2 linked regions of the Bacillus pumilus genome follow. The protein of the gene in region 1 interacts with the protein of each later gene in a pairwise test. Links are inferred from orthologs where the notes say so. Each region holds a gene or a part of one and is shown in the gene's direction. Other genes may lie near its edges.

Region 1 (7,341 bases):
TTACCGAGGATACACTACTCAGAACACAAACGTCACCAGTTCAAGCACGTACACTTGAAAAATATAAAGGACAAGGTCCTGTGAAGATCATCTGCCCTGGGAAAGTATATAGACGAGACAGTGATGACGCGACTCATTCACATCAATTTATGCAGATTGAAGGGCTTGTTGTCGATCACAATATTAGTATGAGTGATCTAAAAGGTACGCTAGAGACAGTGGCGAGAAAAATGTTTGGTGAAGATCGTGAAATTAGACTGCGTCCAAGCTTTTTCCCATTCACAGAACCATCTGTCGAAGTGGATGTGTCTTGCTTTAAATGCGGCGGGAAAGGCTGTTCTGTATGTAAAGGAACAGGCTGGATTGAAATTTTAGGAGCTGGGATGGTTCATCCAAATGTCCTGAAGATGAGCGGATTTGATCCAGAAACTTACCAAGGCTTTGCTTTTGGAATGGGTGTTGAACGGATTGCAATGCTCAAATACGGCATTGATGATATTCGCCATTTCTACACAAATGATATTAGATTCACAAAGCAATTCAAGCAGGACTAAGAGGAGGAAATCAACATGTTTGTTTCATATAAATGGTTAGAAGACTATGTCGATTTAGAAGGCATTCAGCCGGATGAATTAGCAGAAAAAATCACAAGAAGCGGAATTGAAGTGGAAGCCGTTGAATATAAAGGCGAAGGAATTAAAGGAGTTGTCATTGGACACGTCGTGGAGCGAGAACAGCACCCAAATGCCGACAAATTAAACAAATGTCTCGTGGATATCGGAGAAGACGAACCGGTTCAAATTATTTGCGGAGCTCCGAATGTGGATAAAGGACAATATGTGGCTGTCGCAACGGTTGGCGCAGTCCTTCCTGGGAATTTTAAAATTAAAAAAGCAAAGCTGCGCGGCGAAGAGTCTCATGGCATGATTTGTTCTCTGCAAGAATTAGGTGTCGAAAGCAAACTCGTACCAAAGGAATATGCAGAAGGTATTTTTGTTTTCCCAAATGACGTCAAACCCGGGGATGATGCCCTTCAGGCACTTCAATTAGACGATGCGGTACTTGAGCTTGGCTTAACGCCAAACCGTGCGGATGCCCTGAATATGCTAGGTGTCGCCTATGAGGTTGCAGCCATTTTAGGGAAAGACATCAAACTTCCTGATACAGCACATGACATGTCTTCAGAAAAAACAGCAGACTATATTTCGGTGAAAATTGAAGATCAAGAAGCGAATCCACTTTATGCTGCGAAGATCATTAAAAATGTAAAGATTGGACCAGCACCGCTTTGGATTCAAACAAGATTGATGAATGCAGGCATTCGCCCAATTAACAACGTCGTCGATATTACGAACTTTGTACTGCTTGAATACGGTCAGCCGCTTCATGCATTTGATTATGACCGCTTTGGTTCAAAGCAAGTGGTCGTACGTAAAGCGACTGATAGCGAAAGCATTCAAACACTTGATGAGCAAGAACGTACACTTTCATCAAAGCATCTTGTGATCACTAATGGAACGAAAGCGCACGCTGTCGCAGGCGTCATGGGCGGTCTTGAATCAGAGGTGCGTGATGAAACGACAACAATTCTTTTAGAAGCGGCATATTTCAACGGTCAAACAGTCCGTCAAGCATCTAGAGACTTAGGGCTTCGCAGTGAATCAAGCACACGATTTGAAAAAGGACTTGATCCGCAGCGTACGAAATCTGCAGCCGAAAGAGCAGCGCAACTGATCAGTCTCTATGCAGGTGGTGAAGTGCTAAGCGGGACTGTGGAGGAAAACCACCTGCAAACAAGTATGAATGTCATCCACGTATCCACTGAGCGTGTGAACAAGGTGCTTGGCATGAGCATTTCAAAAGAAGATATGATTCAAATTTTCAACAAACTGGGCTTTACAGTAGGCGAATCAAATGACGTTCTTGTTGTAACGGTTCCTTCTCGCAGAATGGATATTACGATTGAAGAAGATCTCATTGAAGAAGTTGCGAGATTATATGGCTACGATAATATCCCGTCTACACTGCCTGCGACAGCTGGTACAGTTGGCGGTCTTACGCCATATCAAGTGAAGCGCAGAAAGGTGAGACGCTTCTTAGAAGGCGCAGGTCTTTCTCAAGCGATCACGTATTCATTGACAAATCAGCATAAGTCTACAGCTTTTGCACTGAATCCAGCTTATAAAACGAGACTTTCCCTGCCAATGAGTGAAGAACGAAGTGTGCTTAGACAAAGTCTTCTGCCAAACTTACTTGATTCTGTTGCATATAACCTGGCAAGACAAGCTGATTCCTTTGGTTTTTATGAAACGGGTTCTGTGTTCTTAGCAGAAGCTGAAGGAGCAAAGCCGGTGGAAAAAGAGCATGTCGCTGGTGCGCTGACAGGCTTATGGCATAAAAATCTTTGGCAGGGCGAGAAAAAAGCCGTCGATTTTTATGTAGCGAAAGGAATTGCAGAAGGTCTATTTGAAAAGCTTGGTGTATCAGACCAAATCACATATGTTCAAGCAGAGCGTGAGGGTCTTCACCCAGGTCGAACAGCAGATGTTCATTTAAATGGAAAAGTCATTGGGTTTGTTGCTGCACTTCATCCAGTCATTGAAAAGGAATTAGATTTAAAAGAAACATATGTCTTCGAGTTTGATTTAACAGATGTGATGACATCTGAATCGAAGGATATGAAATATACAGCGATTGCGAGATTCCCTGCTGTGACAAGAGATATTGCACTTGTTGTAGATCAGAATATCTCAAGCGGACAGCTGGAGCGCGTCATCTATGAGGCAGGCGAGGATTTACTGACAGACCTATCCGTCTTTGATGTGTATGAAGGTGAACATATGGAAGAAGGCAAAAAATCTGTTGCATTCTCTCTCCAATATCTAAATCCGGAACAAACATTGACAGAGGAAGAAGTCACGGCTGTTCATACAAAAGTATTGAAAGCATTAGAAGATACGTATCAAGCCGTCTTGCGCGGTTAAAGAAAAAAGAGCTAAGGCCATATAGGCCTAGCTCTTTTTTATAGCCATTTTTTCGCTTTTTGTGTGTTGGCAAAATGCAGTTTTGTAAATTGACGTAAAGCCTCTTCGCCGTGCAGCTTGATGAGCTTTGCAGCCGCCTTGTCCACATGAGGACCGGCTCCTTTTGGAATGTCAAACCCTGCTGCTTTAGATAACTTATCCATTTCAATTAAAAAAGCGTATCTTGCAATAATGGAAGCAGCAGCAACTGACAAATGAATGCCTTCTGCTTTTGTGCTAAAGTACGTCCGCTCCCGAATGATTTTTTTCCCAGCAAGATGCTTGAAATAAATACCTGGTTCTGCAAATTGGTCAATCAAAATAGCTTCAGGCTGCTTCCCGTCTAATTTCTCTAGCACAGAGGTGATGACTTGGTTATGAAGAAGCGCCTTCATTTTCCCTTGGCTCATGCCCTTTTCCTGCATCGCATTGTACTTTTCATTTCGGAGCACAAGAAGGCTGAACGGAATGGTTTTGATGAGATCTTTGGCAATATTGATAATCTGCGGGTCTTTTAGACCTTTTGAGTCTTTTACGCCAAGCTCTTTCATAAGAGCAAGCTGGCTGGCATCAACATAAGCGGCACAGACCGTCATCGGTCCAAAATAATCACCTGTTCCTACTTCATCTGAACCGATGACGGACATAGAAGCAATCCCTGACGGCGGACTATATTTTGTGACAGCCGGTGCTTTTGGGCTTTTCGTATCAGCTGCTTTTAAATGGCTGAATTGACTAGCTTCAGCTTCAGCCTTTTGTCCTTGAAACAGCACTTTTCCAGATCGATAGGCTGTAATTGTACAGCCAGAGACCTTTGCTTGAAAAAGGGCGCCTGGTGGTAACGTATCAGTTAAGTGGTGCGCATACGCGCTCTTCATTTTTTTAAGGTCTTCTGATGTTGCTTTTAAGACGGATTGGGGCACAGTGGATAACTCCTTTTTACCTTGATATCATTGATTTCTAAAGTGTACCATAACAGGGAAGGGCTCGTCTTTCCATTCAATGTCTAAACATGTTATGATAGAGACTAGGATTCTCGTGGAATGGAGGAGAAACGTTGTCTGACGGCGGTAAAACGAAAACAACAGTTGAGATTTACGGACAGTCCTATACGATCATCGGTCAAGAAACGAAGATGCATATGCGACACGTTGCTTCAATTGTTGATGATAAAATGAGAGAAATAAATGAAAAAAACCCATACCTTGATATAAACAAATTAGCTGTACTGACAGCAGTCAATGTCGTCCACGACTACATGAAATTAAAAGAGCAATACGAAAAACTAGAGATTCAGCTTAAAGAAAAGGAATGAAATTACCGTGATCGATATCATCATTTTGTTTTTGCTTCTTATGGGAACGCTTGTCGGTCTAAAACGCGGGTTTATTCTTCAATTTATTAAATTGATCAGCTTTGTTGTTTCTATCTTAGTGGCTTCCATGTTTTATCAGTCACTTGCACCACAGCTTACATGGATTCCAGCACCTAATTTTAGCGGCGGTCAAGCGCAGCTCGCTTTCTTTAGTGGGAATCTAGAAACAGCTTATTATAATACCATTGCGTTTATCATTCTGTTTATCTTGACCAAAATCCTGCTCGCCATCATTGGCGGATTGCTCACAACCATTGCAAGTATACCTGTGATTAAACAGGTCAACAAACTGCTAGGCGGTGTTTTAGGATTTCTTGAAACCTATCTATTTGTATTTATTCTCTTGTTTGTCGCTGCATTACTTCCAGTCGATGCACTGCAAACAATGTTGAGTAAATCCATATTAGCAGATGCGATCGTAAGCAACACCCCTTATCTGTCCGGTCTTGTCAAAGACTTATGGACGACGTATGGAGTTTAAAAACTTCTCCTTTCTTGGAGAAGTTTTTTCTCATTCCATGACAGAAAGTTGTAGGATGAAGGAAAAGTTTGTATATTTATAAAGGAAGATGCCAAAGCGGCTGGAGGATGAGAGATGAATAAAAAAGATATTATCAAACTTCTTGAAACAATTGCAATATATATGGAGCTAAAAGGAGATAATCCTTTTAAGATTTCTGCCTTTCGTAAAGCAGCAGCGGCACTGGAGCAAGATGACCGCAGCCTTTCTCAAATAGATGATCTATTAGCATTACCTGGCATTGGAAAAGGAACCTTTGCTGTGATCACTGAGTATATCGAAAAAGGACAATCAGAAACACTCGAACAATTAAAAACGGAAGTGCCCGAAGGACTTGTCCCGCTTTTGAAATTACCAGGACTCGGCGGGAAGAAGATCGCTAAGCTTTACCAAGAGCTTGGCGTCCATGATGCACAATCTCTAAAAGAAGCATGCGAAGCGGAAAAGGTACAAGCGCTTGCTGGCTTCGGCAAAAAAACAGAAGAAAAGATTCTCGCAGCGCTTGAGGAAGCAGGAAAGCAGCCGGAACGACTGCCAATTGGCTTTGCATTAGATGTGGCAGAGCGGATTGATTATGCCCTTGAAGAGATGGAAGGTATCATCCGTTTTTCAAGAACCGGCAGTTTAAGACGTGCACGCGAAACCGTCAAAGATTTAGATTATATCATTGCAACAGACAATCCTGAGCAAGTTAGAGAGCAGCTCGTTGCACTTGATGATGTCAAAGATGTTATCGCAAGCGGTGATACGAAGGTATCTGTTGTGCTTGCCCTTGATTTTGAGATCAGTGTCGACTTCCGGCTTGTGACAGTAGACCAATTCGCAACTACGCTGCACCATTTCACTGGCTCAAAAGATCACAATATTCGAATGCGTCAGCTTGCGAAGGAACGCGGAGAGCGCATTAGCGAATATGGTGTGGAAACAATTGAAACTGGAGAAGTAAAAACGTTTGAAGACGAAAGCGCTTTTTATGCACATTTTCAACTTCCGCTCATTCCGCCAGAAATTCGTGAAACCGGAGCGGAGATTGATACGTATAAAGAAAGTATGCAGTTTGTAGAACTGAAAGATATTAAAGGCGACCTTCATATGCACTCGACATGGAGTGACGGAGCATTCTCTATTCGTGAAATGGCGGAAGCATGTATTGCCAAAGGCTATGAATACATGGCGATTACAGACCACTCGCAATATTTAAAAGTAGCAAACGGTTTAACAAAAGAACGTTTGCGTCTGCAAGCAAAAGAAATTGATAAGATTAATCAGGAATTCGAGCATTTTCACATTTTCAAAGGGGTAGAAATGGATATCCTGCCGGATGGATCGTTAGATTATGATGATGATTTTTTAAAAGACATGGATTTTGTCATTGCGTCTATTCATTCTAGCTTCTCTCAGCCGGAAGAAGTCATTATGGAACGCCTTGAAAATGCCTTGCGTAATCAGCATGTCGATTTAATTGCACATCCAACAGGCCGTTTGATCGGCAGACGGGATGGCTATGCCTTAAATATAGATCAACTCATAGAGCTTGCGAAGAAAACGGGAACTGCACTTGAGCTCAACAGCAATCCGTCAAGACTGGATTTGAAAACAGAGCATTTAATCAAAGCAAATGAAGCGGGTGTGCACATCATGATCAATACAGATGCGCACAACATCGCCATGCTGGAACATATGGAAGTCGGTGTAACAGCTGCAAGAAAGGGCTGGACACCAAAAGAAAATGTCGTGAATACTTTTACTCTAAACGAGATCAAAAAGTTTTTAACGCGTGACAGGTAGTCGTTAGGAGGCTGGACCATGCTGCAACAAAAAGTGTTAGCATCATTAGAATTTCATAAAGTAAAAGAAAAAGTGATGTCCTATACCGCATCCACATTAGGAAAAGAAAGAGCGCAGGATTTAACACCTCTGACGGATATAGAAACCATTCAGCATTTGCTGGAAGAGGTAGAAGAAGCGCAAGATGTGATCCGTTTAAAGGGATCTGCGCCATTTGGCGGGTTAACAGATATTAGACGCGCAGTGAAACGGGCAGAAATCGGCAGTACATTAAGCCCTTCTGAGCTGATGGAAATCGCAGGGCTATTATATGCGGTGAAAAATATGAAGCACTTTCTCACGTCCATGTATGAAGATGGAGTAGATATACCGCGCCTTCATACATATGCTGAGACACTGATATTACTGCCTGAAATCAGAAAAGAAATCGAAAGCTGTATTGGTGATAATGGAGAAGTGCTTGATCATGCAACTCCTGCACTTCGTTCATTGCGTATTCAATTACGCTCACTAGAATCAAAGGTCCGCGATAAATTAGAATCGATGATTCGTTCACAATCGGCTTCGAAAATGCTGTCAGACACAATTGTCACCATTCGTAATGACCGGTTTGTTATTCCGGTGAAACAAGAGTA
Region 2 (7,452 bases), 1.1 Mb from region 1 along the record:
TTGAGAAATATAGAATGTTTACAGGAGAGATCGGTGTAAAAGGAAAAGGGGTAAAAGTGTCTCTTGAAGATGCATCTTATATCCCGAGTGGACAAAATGTTAATAATTACATTGTGCATGAGAGCCACATTTTTCATGTGATAAACGAACTATTTATATCAGGGGCTTCTGCTGTATCTATTAATGGGCAAAGAATCACACACCAATCATACATACATTGTAACGGTCCAGTTGTCACAGTAGATGGTGTTCAGCATCCAGCACCATTTGTCATATCTGCTATTGGTGATCCAGCTGTGTTAATACCTGCTTTAAATATTGCAGGGGGAGTGGTCGATCAGCTGACAAGTGATCACATTTCAATGACGATCGAGAAAACGGATATTCGTATGAACCCTCTTTTAAGAAACAAAGATTAAAAGTGAAAAGGTGAGTGGTGTTGAGGAAAAAGAAGCCTTTACTTAGTTTAACAGCTTTAATGATCATATTTGGCATCATGGTCTCCATCCAATTTAATTCCTTACAAAAGCCCAAAGTTCGTGATACTCGTGATGTGTGGGAACTGAGAGAGGATTTATCTGCATCTAAAAGTAAGGAATTGGATTTGCTCAAAGAAATTGATAAATACGACGAGATGCTAAAAAAATATGGTCATCAAGGAGACCGATCAAAAGAAGCACAATTAACAAAAACATTAAAGGATTTAAAAGAAAAGGCTGGTTTTACAGAAGTGGAAGGGGAGGGGATTGAAATTGAAATATCTCAGCTTTTTTCCAAGGACCTTACCGGAGAAGAAGTGAAAAATATCCCACCTGATCTTCTGAAAAAGTTAATGAATGAAGCCAATATGTTTGGGGCAAAACATATTTCCATCAATGATCGCCGTGTCATTAATACAAGTGTCATTCGAGATATTAATGGCACGACAAAAATGGATGGCTACAGCCTAGATAGTGATGAAGTCACCATTAAAATAATTAGTGAGCAGGCTGACAAATTATACAGCCGTTTAAATGTATCAGATATTGGTGATTTGTTTGCTCAGGAAAACTTCAGCTTGAGTATGAGCCAGCCGAAGAAAAAAATCCACTTAAAAGCATATGACGGTGCAATTCAAGTAAACGAATTGAAGCCTCTTGACGATGTAAAGGAGGGAAAATCTTAATGTGGCTTCCTGTACTTGGCTTAATCATAGGAGTTGCGATCGGTTTCTTAACTAATTTTACGATACCGAATGAGTATTCTAATTATCTTTCCCTCGCTGTACTTGCTGCGCTTGATACATTGATTGGTGGAATCCGGGCACATCTGCAAGGGGCATACGATGAACTAGTGTTTGTATCAGGCTTCTTCTTTAATATTATACTGGCAATAAGTTTAGCTTTTCTGGGCGTCCATCTTGGTGTAGACTTGTACTTAGTCGGAATGTTTGCATTCGGCGTTAGATTGTTTCAAAATATAGCAGTTATTAGAAGAATTCTCCTAACAAAATGGACAATTTCTAGAGAAAAAAAGAAAAAAAGTGAGTCATAAAAAAGGATATACATATGATGTAACGAATATTTTCAGTAATCCTAATAAAAAATGTTGATTTTTTAAGTTTTGTTACACACTTGTAAAAACACATTCATTGTATTGTTGTTCAGCAAATAATAGAATAGAAAGTATTGATATGTGAGGAGGTGCCATAGAATGAACAACAATGAAATTTACGTCAGCCTTGACATCGGTACATCCAATATAAAAGTCATCGTCGGAGAAATGGCGGATGATTCGCTTAACATTATAGGTGTTGGAAATGTCCCTTCAGAGGGGTTAAAAAAAGGGTCGATTGTTGATATAGATGAGACAGTTCATTCTATTAGACAAGCATTTGAACAGGCTGAGAGAATGGTAGGTTTTCCTTTACAAAAGGCGATTGTCGGAATTAACGGAAACCACATTCATATTCAGAATACGAGCGGCGTAGTCGCAGTATCTAGTGAAAACAAAGAAATACATGCTGAAGATGTGAGACGTGTCTTAGATGCTGCACAAGTAGTATCTATTCCTCAAGAACATCTCGTCGTAGACGTGATTCCGAGACAATTTATCGTCGACGGAAGAGATGAGATCACAGATCCGAAAAAAATGCTTGGTGTTCGGCTAGAGGTGGAAGGATCGTTAATTACAGGTTCTAAAACGATTCTACATAACTGGCTCCGATGTGTAGAAAGAGCTGGAATTGAAATACTGGATATATGCTTGCAGCCACTCGCATCGGGCTCGGCAGCATTATCGAAAGATGAAAAAAATCTTGGGGTAGCTCTTGTCGATATTGGCGGCGGATCTACAACGATTTCCGTATTTGAAAACGGGCATCTCTATTCTACTCACAGTATCCCTTTGGGCGGAGAGAACATAACAAAAGATTTGTCTATAGGACTTAGAACTTCCACTGAAGAAGCTGAACGAATCAAAAAACAATTTGGGCATGCGTTTTATGATGAGGCATCGACTGAGGAGACATTTGAAGTTTCTGTGATCGGTACCGATCAAAAACAAACGTATACACAAATTGATGCGGCTAACATTATTGAAGCGCGGCTGGAAGAAATCCTGCTCTTTGTGGCAGAGGAATTAAGAAATATGGGTGTCCATGATTTGCCTGGTGGATTCGTTCTAACAGGTGGACAGGCAGCCATTCCAGGTATCCTTTCTCTTGCACAAACAGTCTTGCAAAACAATGTCAGGATTGCAAGTCCGAATTATATCGGGGTGAGAGAGCCTCAATATATGACAGGAGTGGGTCTGATCCATTTTGCTTATCGCAATGCAAAGATTCAGGGCAGACAAGTTGGATTCCAAATGCCAGATGAGGCGTTTCATGAAGTAGGCGCATCCATGGAGCCGGTTTCTTCTGCACCACAAGTGAAAGAAGCGCAGCCAAGACCGAAAGTAAAACAAAAAGCACAACAAGCACAACAAGAGACAAATAAAAAACCGGGCAAAATGAAAAAACTATTTAATATGTTCTGGGAATAGAATTAGATTTTCGACGGATTAGGAGGATTCAGCATGTTGGAGTTTGAAACAAATATAGACGGCCTAGCATCAATTAAAGTAATCGGAGTAGGTGGCGGCGGGAATAACGCTGTCAACCGAATGATTGAAAATGACGTACAAGGTGTCGATTTTATTGCAGTCAATACTGATGCACAGGCGTTAAATCTATCAAAAGCAGAAACTAAAATGCAAATCGGTGCTAAGCTGACAAGAGGGCTTGGAGCAGGTGCGAATCCTGAAGTCGGTAAAAAAGCTGCTGAGGAAAGCAAAGAGCAGATTGAAGAAGTATTAAAAGGCGCAGACATGGTCTTCGTTACAGCTGGTATGGGCGGTGGAACTGGTACGGGTGCTGCACCTGTCATTGCAAAAATCGCAAAAGATTCTGGTGCATTGACAGTTGGAGTTGTGACTCGTCCTTTCACATTTGAAGGAAGAAAGCGTCAGCTTCAAGCAGTTGAAGGAATTGCTTCTATGAAAGAAGCCGTTGACACATTAATCGTGATTCCAAACGATCGCTTGCTTGAAATTGTTGATAAAAACACGCCAATGCTGGAAGCATTCCGCGCGGCAGATAACGTGCTTAGACAAGGTGTTCAAGGGATTTCAGATTTAATTGCAACACCAGGTCTGATTAACCTTGACTTTGCTGACGTGAAAACCATCATGTCCAATAAAGGTTCAGCTCTTATGGGTATTGGTGTCGCAACAGGTGAAAACCGTGCTGCGGAAGCCGCGAAGAAAGCCATTTCCTCACCACTTCTAGAAACAGCAATCGATGGTGCTCAAGGTGTCATCATGAACATTACGGGTGGAACGAACCTAAGTCTTTATGAAGTGCAAGAAGCGGCGGATATTGTGGCTTCTGCATCTGACGAAGATGTAAACATGATTTTCGGGTCTGTCATCAATGATAACTTGAAGGATGAAATTGTGGTGACTGTGATCGCTACTGGATTTATTGAGCAAGAACCAGAAGTGACAAAATCACAAAGAAACCCATTAGGACAAGGATTAAAGCAAAATCAATCCATTCCTCAAAAACGTGAAGTAAAACGTGAGGAACATCAACAGCCATCATCTCAGCCAAGACAAAATACACAATCAAGTGATGATACGCTAGACATTCCAACGTTCTTACGCAACCGCAATAAACGCTAATCGAGTATAGCTTAACCCCTTCCATTGGAAGGGGTTTTTTTATGTCTCAACTTATAAGGGTTTCTAATCAAAAAGTCATAAATACGTGAAAGCTACTTCAATTTCCATATGTAATTTGACTTATGGTGTTTAAGAAAAAAGAATCATTTTTACTCCCTCTTACAAAAAACGACAAAATGATGAACTTTATTTGACTACATTAAATAGAACACCATGAATCTTGTCATGAACAACAGAAGGAAAGGAGTGGGACCTATACTCTGTTTGGACATTTGAGGAGGAGGGATTTGATTGAAATTGAAGTTTCGCAAGACCGCAGGCTATCGTTTGATGAGTCTTTTGGTGATTGGTACTTTAACGATGACAAGCTTTGGGACGGTTCAAGCAACATCGACTTCTACCTCATATCAGGAGGAAGCTGTCTCCTCTAAGACTACAAAAGCAAAGATCTCATCTAGATTAATGAAGCAGTTTCAGCAGGATGATCAGGTGACTTTTTTAATCAAAATGAAAGAGCAAACAAATACGCAAAATGTGGCGAAGGAAGCGGTGATCAAAGCCAAAAAACAGAAATTAACAGCGGCTAAAACGCAATACACAAAAAGATCAGCTGTCGTATCCGAATTAAGAGCAACGTCTGAAAAGACGCAGGAAGCGCTCCTTACGTATTTACAAAAGGAACAAAAGAAAAAGCAAGTGAAGGAGATTCATTCGTACTATATTGTGAATGGTTTAGCGGTGACGGGAACGAAAGAAGTCATGGAAAAGGTGGCTGCCTTCCCAGAAGTAGATCAAGTGTTGCCAAATGAAACCCGTCAAATTCACCGGCCGGTTGATTTGAAGACGAAGCAGAAAAAACAAATGAAAGCAGTAGGTGGAGTCGAGTGGAACATTTCTCAAGTTCATGCTCCAGAAGCGTGGGCTTTAGGTTATGACGGTACTGGTACAGTTGTGGCAAGTATTGATACAGGAGTGGAATGGGATCATCCTGCTTTAAAGGAAAAATACCGCGGATTTGATCCAGCACATCCGAATGAACCAACTCATGAATTCAATTGGTACGATGCTACGACAGGATCTGAAGCGCCATATGATGATTTAGAGCATGGTACACATGTAACGGGAACGATGGTTGGCTCTGAGCCAGATGGAAAGAATCAAATCGGAGTCGCACCGGGCGCAAAATGGATTGCGGTGAAAGCTTTCTCAGAAGATGGTGGGACAGATGCTGATCTGCTTGACGCAGGTGAGTGGATTTTAGCACCAAAAGATGAGGCCGGCAACCCGCATCCAGAAAAGGCACCAGATGTTGTCAATAATTCTTGGGGAGGTGGACCTGGCCTAGATGATTGGTATAAAGATGTCGTCAATACTTGGAGAGCGGCGGACATCTTCCCAGAGTTTTCAGCTGGCAATACCGATTTATTCAACCCTGGTGGTGAAGGATCTATTGCGAATCCTGCGAACTATCAAGAGGTCTTTGCAACGGGTGCTACGGATCAAGATAACAAATTGGGGTCTTTCTCGCTGCAAGGTCCGTCTCCATATGGTGGCATGAAACCAGACATTGCCGCCCCAGGGGTAAACATTCGTTCATCCATTCCTGGGAAAGGGTATGAGGATGGCTGGAATGGGACGTCGATGGCTGGTCCGCATGTTTCAGCTGTTGTGGCTCTTCTTCGCCAAGCACAGTCAGATCTTTCTGTTGAAGAGATTGAACAAATTCTGATTGATACAGCGAAGCCGTTAACTGATCAGCAATTCCCGGAATCCCCAAACAATGGCTATGGGGCAGGTTTAGTTGATGCAAGAGAGGCGATTACGGCATTAACAGATGGAATTGGCATGATTGAAGGACAGGTGACAAACGAAGATGTTCATTTAGATGATATGAAAATAACAGATCAAGCCTTGACTCAAAAAGATAAGGCGGTACACCCACATAAGAAGCCTGCGAACATAAAAGAATTGAAAAAGGAAAAAAATCTAGCTGGTCCGTCCATCAAAGCTCTTCCAATGAAAGCGGAAATTAGTGTTCTTGAAAGCGGCAAGTCAACGTACACAGATGAAGCGACAGGGAGATATCAGCTTCCTCACAGTGCAGGAAAATTCACAGTGAAAGCGGAAGCTTACGGATTTGAATCACGCACACAAACCGTCCATATTTCTTCAAATAAAACGGCAGAGGCGAATTTCGCCTTACAGCCACTAAAGAAACGAACGATATCTGGCACAATTGCCAACGAAACAACGGGTGAAAAGATAAAGGATGCCACGGTTTATCTTGTAGAGGATGCGAAAATTAAGCCGGTGAAAACAAATGAATCTGGCGAATTTTCTCTTGAGGCATTGAGCGGTGTCTATACCGTCAAAGTATTTGCCAAAGGATTTAAAGGATATTCTTTTACAGCAGATGTGACAGAAAAGCCAGTTGGAAAAAACATTCAGCTAGAGCCATTCATCGGCTTTGCTGGGGAAATTGGCTACGATGATGGAACAGCTGAAAATGCTAGAGCCTTCTATGATCCTGGCAATGGCTGGGCTGTGAAGTTTTCATTAGAAAAGGGGAAGAAACAAGCGCAACTCACAGGAGGGCTTTTCCGTTTCTGGTCATCAGAGTGGCCAGCTCCTGGAGGGAATGAATTTGCAGTTGAAGTGTATGACGCTTCTGGGAAGAACGGAGCTCCAGGGGAGAAAATGGCAGGACCTCTAAAAGCAAAAGCGCTGCGTAATGGGGAATGGACAAAAGTAGATTTAGAAGATCAAGCCATTACGGTGGATGGAGATTTCTATCTTGTCTATATTCAAACGAAAAAGAATACGGAATCTCCAGGGCTTGCAACTGATGAAGATGGACCAAATGCTGAAAGAAGCTGGCAGCTGACAAGCGGTGCATTTTCTCCTTCTCCAAAAGAAGAGGGAAATTATATGATTCGTGCGCTTGTTGACTATGAAGCAGATGTGCCAGAGATTATATCTCCAAAGGCAGGCGTCATTACGAACAAAGATGAACTGGAGATTGAAGGCAAAGCCTCTCCTGGGCTTGATGTAGCGATCTATCAAAACGACGAAGAGATTGCCAAAGTGAAAGCAGATCAGTCAGGCGCCTTCAAAGAAAAGGTCACAGTTTCAAGTGGAGAGCATGTATTCACGGCTGCAACTGTTACGGATAAAGGTGCAACAAAACGATCTACACCAGTAAAGGTAATCATTGATCAAACAGCGCCAGCGCTCACTATCGATACACCG

Evidence for each region.
Region 2: the proteins of zapA (region 1) and ftsZ interact in binary tests that used the Bacillus subtilis proteins (3 or more experiments, as listed by UniProt). The link is inferred for Bacillus pumilus from one-to-one orthologs.

What each region holds. Positions count from the first base shown.
Region 1 is NZ_LT906438.1:2,559,313-2,566,653, reverse strand. Bases 3,043-5,709 are described here. They hold zapA (cell division protein ZapA), read left to right. Parts: upstream 3,043-4,080; coding sequence 4,081-4,338; downstream 4,339-5,709. Other genes in these bases: polX (DNA polymerase/3'-5' exonuclease PolX), read left to right, coding at 4,994-5,709; CKW02_RS13180 (CvpA family protein), read left to right, coding at 4,346-4,879; rnhC (ribonuclease HIII), read right to left, coding at 3,043-3,946. Outside these bases: pheS (phenylalanine--tRNA ligase subunit alpha), read left to right, coding at 1-554; pheT (phenylalanine--tRNA ligase subunit beta), read left to right, coding at 570-2,984; more of rnhC, read right to left, coding at 3,023-3,042; more of polX, read left to right, coding at 5,710-6,706; CKW02_RS13170 (endonuclease MutS2), read left to right, coding at 6,728-7,341. UniProt on the Bacillus subtilis protein: Activator of cell division through the inhibition of FtsZ GTPase activity, therefore promoting FtsZ assembly into bundles of protofilaments necessary for the formation of the division Z ring.
Region 2 is NZ_LT906438.1:1,477,749-1,485,200, forward strand. Bases 2,353-5,130 are described here. They hold ftsZ (cell division protein FtsZ), read left to right. Parts: upstream 2,353-3,057; coding sequence 3,058-4,203; downstream 4,204-5,130. Other genes in these bases: ftsA (cell division protein FtsA), read left to right, coding at 2,353-3,024; CKW02_RS07475 (S8 family peptidase), read left to right, coding at 4,495-5,130. Also shown: CKW02_RS07450 (DUF881 domain-containing protein), read left to right, coding at 1-419; CKW02_RS07455 (DUF881 domain-containing protein), read left to right, coding at 440-1,165; CKW02_RS07460 (small basic family protein), read left to right, coding at 1,165-1,533; more of ftsA, read left to right, coding at 1,693-2,352; more of CKW02_RS07475, read left to right, coding at 5,131-7,452. UniProt on the Bacillus subtilis protein: Essential cell division protein that forms a contractile ring structure (Z ring) at the future cell division site. The regulation of the ring assembly controls the timing and the location of cell division.